Regions from separate parts of the Labrenzia sp. 5N genome, predicted to be linked through region 2. Evidence: predicted binding sites of a transcription regulator. Region 2 holds the regulator's gene; the other holds the start of a gene.

Region 1 (3,745 bases), 250 kb from region 2:
GTCACCGATCTGGAAATACACAAGTTTCAACTCTTCCCAGTATTCAAAGCTGAAATGGGCCAGAAACAAGCTTTTCAAGATGGTCAAGAACAACCCGGGATGTAATGCCTATTTCCGGACGCTACCCAAGGGGCGAAGCTTGTCGGACATGATCAACGACAGCTCGATTTGGGTGAATTACGGACCGACCATTTCACCGCTACATGGGGAAATCCACGTTCCTTCCGGGGAAATCGCGGTTGGTGACCGGGCCTTTAAAATGGGCAGGTGGATGGTGCTGGCCACCATCATTCATGAATTCGCGCATCACAACGGCGCCCCGATTACGGGTGGCGACACACGCGCAGAAGAAGCCGTCTATCACTGCGGTCTCGGCAGTGCGAAGGAATATTACGACGGCGTTGATGACCCGAACACGCCTTACGACCCAAACGTCGGCGGTTGATCAACATACCCTGGTGCGCGGCCCCAAAGCATGGGACCGCACCCGCTAACGCAGAAAAAGATCAGAACGGAATTTCGTCGTCCATGGGGCCGCCACCGCCACCGGACGGACCGCCGTAACCGCCACCGCTGCTGGAACCGCCGCCATAGCCACCACCGAAATTCCCGCCGGAACCGGAACCGGAACCGCCGCCGCCGAAGCCACCTCCGCCTTGTGAGTCATTGCCGTAATCGGGAAGACCGCCGGATGCACCGCCACCTTCGCCGCGGCCGTCAAGCATGGTCAGGTTGGAGTTGAAGCCCTGCAGCACGATCTCGGTGGAGTACCGGTCCTGACCGGACTGATCCTGCCATTTGCGGGTCTGAAGCTGGCCTTCGAGATAAACCTTTGATCCCTTGCGCAGATATTGCTCCGCAACTTTGCAAAGACCGTCGTTGAAAATCACGACACGGTGCCACTCCGTCTTTTCACGACGCTCACCGGTGTTGCGGTCGCGCCAGGATTCCGACGTCGCAATCCGGAGATTGGCGATCGGGCGGCCATCCTGCGTACGGCGGATTTCCGGGTCTGCTCCCAGATTGCCGACCAAAATTACTTTGTTGACGCTGCCCGCCATACTGAACTCCTGTTTGTTTTTCGTTGACCCCGCCGACGATGTTCGTGTGCTTCTCCGGCACGTGTCGATAAACGGTCAACGTTGCAAGCTTTGCTGCTAGAAACCAGAACCCTAACGGCACGCCAACAGCTTCGCCGCTATTTTCGCCAGGCTTCACTCATTTTCCACAAGGCAACTCACAAACTGCCGCCTGGTTCATCCGCCTAAAATTCGAGCAAAATCGACAGACACAATCCTTGATTGCGCCAAGTTACAATTTGCTCCACTTTTGTTCCAATCAAGCCCCGATTTTTCTGTCAGGACATTATCTCATGAACTGCGAGGTTTCGGTCACCTATTTCTGCTCGGCTCCTGACGCGGTAATCGTTAATGTACTTGTTTTGTTCTTATCATTTCTGTAAAAGCGATTCAATCAGGCATCGCATCGACAAGTGCCTCTGGCACGATAATGAAAATGCCTCACTGGAAGCTCCGCCCGAAACTGCTATATCGGGGCAAACAGACATCATCGGCAATGGACCATCTTAGCGTATGCGCGAGCAACAATCGTCTTTGGGCGACGCATGCGGTCAGGAAGAACGACAATGAAGACAGCCAAGGGATCGCAGTCGGAAGAAGCCTGGAAGGCGGACCCAACACGGGTCATCAGCATCCGTGGCGCACGGGAGCATAACCTGAAGGGCGTCGACCTGGACCTGCCCCGCGACAAGTTGATTGTCATGACCGGCCTGTCTGGCTCTGGCAAGTCGTCACTCGCCTTCGACACCATATATGCAGAAGGACAGCGGCGGTACGTGGAAAGCCTGTCCGCCTACGCGCGCCAGTTCCTGGAAATGATGCAGAAACCGGACGTCGACCAGATCGACGGACTGTCTCCGGCAATCTCCATCGAACAAAAGACCACGTCCCGCAATCCGCGCTCCACGGTCGGAACGGTTACGGAAATCTACGATTACATGCGCCTTTTGTTTGCGCGAGTCGGCGTTCCCTATTCCCCCGCCACCGGTCTGCCTATCGAAAGCCAGACCGTCAGCCAGATGGTCGATCGCATTCTGGAGCTGGAAGAAGGTGCCCGCCTCTACCTGCTCGCGCCGATGGTTCGCGGCCGCAAGGGCGAGTATCGCAAGGAACTTGCCGAGCTGATGAAGAAGGGTTTCCAGCGCGTCAAGATCGACGGAACCTTCCATGAGATTTCCGAGCCCCCTGCCCTCGACAAGAAATTCAAGCACGATATCGACGTCGTCGTAGACCGTATCGTCGTGCGTGACGATATCTCCGGTCGGCTTGCCGATTCACTGGAAACGGCGCTGAAACTTGCCGACGGCATTGCAATTGCCGAATTTGCCGACAAGACCGACGAGAACGGCAACCCGGAACGGCTGATCTTTTCCGAAAAATTTGCCTGCCCGGTATCCGGCTTCACCATTCCGGAGATCGAGCCGCGCCTGTTCTCGTTTAACAATCCCTTCGGTGCCTGCCCCACTTGTGATGGCCTTGGAACGACACTCGCCTTCGAGGAAGACCTGGTTGTTCCTGACCACTCGCTTTCCTTGCGCGAAGGAGCTGTCCTGCCGTGGGCGAAGACAGGGTCGACATCACCTTATTATGCCCAGACGCTGGAAGCACTCTGCAGTCATTTCAAGGTGTCCATGGCAACGCCCTGGAAGGATCTTCCTTCGGAAGTGCGCGAGGCAATTCTTCATGGAACCGGCAATGCGAAGATTGAATTCGTCTATGATGACGGCGTCCGCAGCTACCGGACAGAAAAGACCTTTGAAGGTGTAATCGGCAATATCGAGCGGCGCTGGCGCGAGACGGAATCCACCTGGGTTCGCGAGGAACTGGCAAGGTTTCAATCCGATCATGCCTGCCCGGCTTGCAGCGGGTTCCGTCTGAAACCGGAAGCGCTTGCCGTCAAGATCGCCGGCAGGCATATCGGTCAGATCACCGAACATTCCATTCGCGATGCAAGCCTCTGGTTTGAAGCCCTGCCGGAGCAACTGAACGACAAGCAGAGCGAAATCGCAGGTCGCATCCTGAAGGAAATTCGCGAGCGGCTGAAGTTCCTGAATGACGTTGGCCTTGAATATCTTACCTTGTCCCGGTCTTCCGGAACACTGTCAGGCGGCGAAAGCCAGCGTATCCGCCTCGCCTCGCAGATTGGCTCGGGGCTGACAGGAGTTCTCTATGTACTGGATGAGCCGTCCATTGGCCTTCATCAGCGCGACAACGCCCGTCTTCTGGAAACGCTGAAACACCTGCGCGATCTCGGCAATACGGTAATTGTGGTCGAGCATGATGAAGACGCGGTGCTGACTGCCGATTATGTAGTCGACGTCGGACCAGGAGCGGGTGTCCATGGCGGGCAGATCGTCGCCAAGGGCACTCCCTCCGAAATCATGGCCAATCCCAATTCGTTGACGGGGCAGTACCTGTCTGGATCCATGATGGTTTCGCGCAACGACGAGCGCAGAAAAATCAACAAGAAGCGGAAGATCTCTGTTCGCGGCGCCCGCGGCAACAATCTCAAGGACATTGACGTCGACGTGCCGCTCAGCACGTTTACCTGTGTCACCGGTGTGTCGGGTGGCGGCAAGTCCACGTTCCTGATCGATACGCTCTACAAGGCCGCAGCTCGTCGCCTCAATGGCGCGCGGGACAACCCTGCCCCGCACGATCGCATC
Region 2 (3,745 bases):
CTTTGTCGGAATTCTGGTGGGGCGACGCGGCCTGACCCTGCGAAGCGTAGCGTTGGCTGGCCTCGTACTCTTGCTGATTGCTCCTGAGCGGTTGTTTTTTCCCGGCTTCCAGATGTCCTTCGCTGCCGTGATCTGCCTGGTCGCCGTATATGACCTGTGGCGGCAGCGAGATCGTTCTCTGTCATCTGGTGAAAGACTGTCCGGATGGGGCATGGCGACTTGTCTTTACCTCGGCAAGTGGGTTGCAGGGCTGTTCGTCACCGCATTGGTCGCAGGGCTGGCGACCGGCATAATAGGAGCTCATCACTTCAGCCGCATCGCGCCCTATGGCCTTGTCGGCAACTTGCTGGGAATGCCGGTGTTTTCACTTGTTGTGATGCCGATGGGAGTACTTGCATTCGTTCTGATGCCCTTCGGCCTTGCAGCTCTCCCTCTGGCTGTCATGTCTTTCGGAGTTTCACTTCTGTTGAGGGTTGCTTCCTTTACCGCAGTCCTTGATGCCGGCAGCGGAACTTCCGGAAGGCTCGACGGGGCTGCTGCATTGCTGTTGCTATCAGCATTATTTGCCGGATTGTTGGTGCCTGGCAGAAAGCGTGTGCTCGCCGGAGTGCCTCTCGTCGCAGGAATATTGATTGTTCTTACCAGCCGGCCTCCCGATATCCAGATTGCTGCAAGCGGCTCTCGAATAGCTGCCCGCGATGAAACGGGAACTTTGCGTTACGCAGCAAGGGGGAGATCGTTTGCAAGTGATCTATGGCTGCAGTCGGAAGGAGTGAGGAATGATGCGATCTTGTCGCGCAAGATGAAATCGCCTCAAAGAAATTGCGATGACGACGGTTGTGTCATCAGGGCCTACGTCAATTCAGAGGACGCAGAACGGCTGGATGGCAAGCGATCCTTTTTTGCAATCGCGCAGCCAAAGACATTTGAATCGTTTCAGCTGGATTGCCGATATGCCGATTTGGTCGTGACCGATCTTGTCGCTCCGGAGAGCTGCGGCGCAACCCTCGTTCTGGATCACGGTACGCGCACCGAACGTGGTGCCGTCTCCATCTGGCTATCGCCCGGTGATTTCAGCGAGGCCGCAAATGCTACGAGCGGAGCCGGTGCACCGGGCCATCCGCCAAACGAAAATCTGAAAATCGAGAAACTGAAGTTTGCCATCCCGGACCCACCGCGCCCCTGGCATCACCAGGGTACGGTAACGAGAGACAGCCTGCGTCTAGCCGAGCGCGCCTCGGTGACCGAAGCGCGCGCAGAGGAGTGACTGGTCAATACTGACGAAACAGGGCAACGAGGCGGCCCTGAACACGAACGCGGCCGGGACCGAAGATCCTGGTTTCATAAGCCGGGTTGGCTGCTTCAAGAGCGATGGAAGCGCCTTTCTTGCGCAGCCTCTTCAAGGTGGCTTCTTCATCGTCCACAAGTGCAACCACGATGTCGCCACTGTCGGCGCTGTCGGTCCGGCGGATAAGAACGGTATCACCGTCCAGAATGCCGGCCTCAATCATGGAATCACCACGAACCTCCAGCGCGTAGTGTTCCCCGCGACCAAGCAGGTCCTGCGGCACTGTGATGGAATGGCTGTGTGTTTGAATGGCCTCGATGGGCACGCCGGCTGCAATGCGGCCCATGACGGGGATTTCCGTAACACTGGACACCGGCACCGGTGCAGCTTTTTCAGGCTCCGGTTTGCCGAGTGAGCCTTCAATGACTTCAGGTGAGAAGCTGCCTCTTGGCCGTGGAGCGCCCAGGCCGGGTGCGATGGAGTCCGGAAGACGAACAACCTCCATGGCTCTGGCCCGGTTCGGCAGGCGCCGGATGAAGCCACGTTCTTCAAGCGCGGTGATCAGGCGGTGAATGCCGGACTTGGAGCGCAGGTCGAGCGCATCCTTCATTTCGTCGAAAGACGGCGGCACACCGGTTTCTTTCAGTCTTTCGTGAATGAACATGAGCAGTTCGTACTGCTTGCGCGTCAGCATGTAGGCGTCCCCTGACCGAGAAAACATCTGGTACAAATCAAGAACATGGTACCTGTTCTCATTGTGTTCTGCAAGGGTAAATGTTCTCTTACTGTTCTTGGCTTCGAACAAGTTGCCGTATTCAATCCGTCTCCGATATCGGATTTAGGTCGTCCTTCGATCCGGTCATGATCAGCAGTTCACAGGTGATCAAAGTCGGCGCGTCACCAGTGGTGAGAATGCCCCGATGCAGTGCACCTTCGAGATCAACGGCGCGGATTGGGACGCAAAGCTCTTGATCCGGTTTCGCGCCAGCGTTTTCAGTCAGGAGTATCTCGGAGATCAGACCTGTCATCGGCTGGGCATCGCGAAACGCTGCTCCGGCCAGACTGCCCAGTCCATAGACCTCGTAGGAGGGGGCTTTCAGCTCTTTTGCGAGTTCTTGGATGCTGTCCGTCAGATCGGCAAACGGAGCGAGTGTGGTGATAAGCGCATTGTAATCGGTTGTCCGTGACTGTTTGTCATCCTGCTGCACACGAAACAGCGTGAATTCGGTTTCCGGATCCAGCGATGCCACGAAGGCTGCGCCTTGCAGGCCGTACCCTTTGATGGCCCCCTGATGCGCAACCTTCAGCGTATGCGGCAGTAAGTGGCCAAGGTGCTCGACTTCTTCCTCACGCCAATAGGCGTGTACATGAGCGAACCATTCACCATCTCGTATCCCGAGAATGGCAACTGCGGACTCCAGCGTTGCGCCTTTCGAGGAGTGCGTGTCGCTGTACCAGGCTGCATGTCTGTCATCAATTGCACAGGCAGGCATTACGAAGTCGAACGCTTCGAGCGTGAGCCCGGAAAGATCGAGAACGGCGGAGCTCAGTCCTTGGTGCGTGGCGAAGCGGCCCAGCGCCTCCAGCAAGGGAGTTTGCTCTGCCAGGGAGATTTCCAATGGTTTCGCCAGACATCTGGCATGGGGGAGCCGATTGATGGCTGCTGGGCCGGGATGACGAATGTCGGACAGAGACCTGGGGGCGGGCCGTCTCATAACAGGCCTTTCTCGGTCAAATGCTCCCGCACCAGTTTCTTGGTGATCTTGCCATAGGCGCTTGTCGGCATTGCGGGAATGAAGAGATAACGTGCAGGCATCTTGTAGCGGGCGATCTTGCCGTTCAGATAGTCGCTGAGTTCCTGATGGTCGGGTGACTTGTCTGGGGCAGCCACGCAAACGGCTAGGCCGACTTCGCCCCATTGCCTGTCCGGAATGCCGAGAATTGCGACCTCGGAAATATCCGGATGTGTAAGCAGCACTTCCTCGACTTCCTTCGGGTAGACGTTGGAGCCACCAGAAATGTACATGTCCGACGCTCGGCCTGTCAGGAAGAGGTAGCGCTGTTCATCCATGTGACCGATGTCTCCGGTGCGGAACCAGCCGTTCCGGAAAGACTTCTGGTTGGCGTCTTCGTCTTCCAGATAGCCAGCACAGACTGCCGAACCGATGACGCAGACTTCACCCGTTTCATTGGGGGGCAAATGATTGCCTTCCTCGTCCTGAATCGAAACCTCTATACCTGTGCGCTCGGTACCGCAGGTGCCGCTGCGTGTCTCAGGTCCATCCTCCAGAAAATGATCCTGTGGCCGTAGCACGGTGATGTTTCCGGTGACCTCGCCAAGTCCGTAGTATTGAACCAGAACGTGCCCCAATTTCTGGAGTGCCAGCTTCTGGTCCTCCCTATACATGGGAGCCCCCGCATAAATGACGTGACGAAGGCTCGAGTGATCGTACTGAT

The links. The regulator LexA, encoded in region 2, represses DNA repair genes until DNA is damaged. The targets are predictions, from matches to a motif close to TGTTCNNNNTGTGTTCNG.
Region 1: uvrA (excinuclease ABC subunit UvrA) is a predicted target of LexA. The motif match lies at 1,432-1,449, and genes of this name have one in related genera.

Annotation. Positions count from the first base shown of each region.
Region 1 is NZ_JAAZTM010000020.1:380,317-384,061, forward strand. Features, by position in the region: gene HEP89_RS22275 (hypothetical protein) at 1-445, shown strand, start outside; gene HEP89_RS22280 (single-stranded DNA-binding protein) at 507-1,061, opposite strand; gene uvrA (excinuclease ABC subunit UvrA) at 1,646-3,745, shown strand, end outside.
Region 2 is NZ_JAAZTM010000020.1:126,398-130,142, forward strand. Features, by position in the region: gene HEP89_RS21120 (ComEC/Rec2 family competence protein) at 1-1,267, shown strand, start outside; gene lexA (transcriptional repressor LexA) at 1,272-1,982, opposite strand; gene HEP89_RS21130 (hypothetical protein) at 2,104-2,907, opposite strand; gene HEP89_RS21135 (acyl-CoA synthetase) at 3,000-3,745, opposite strand, start outside.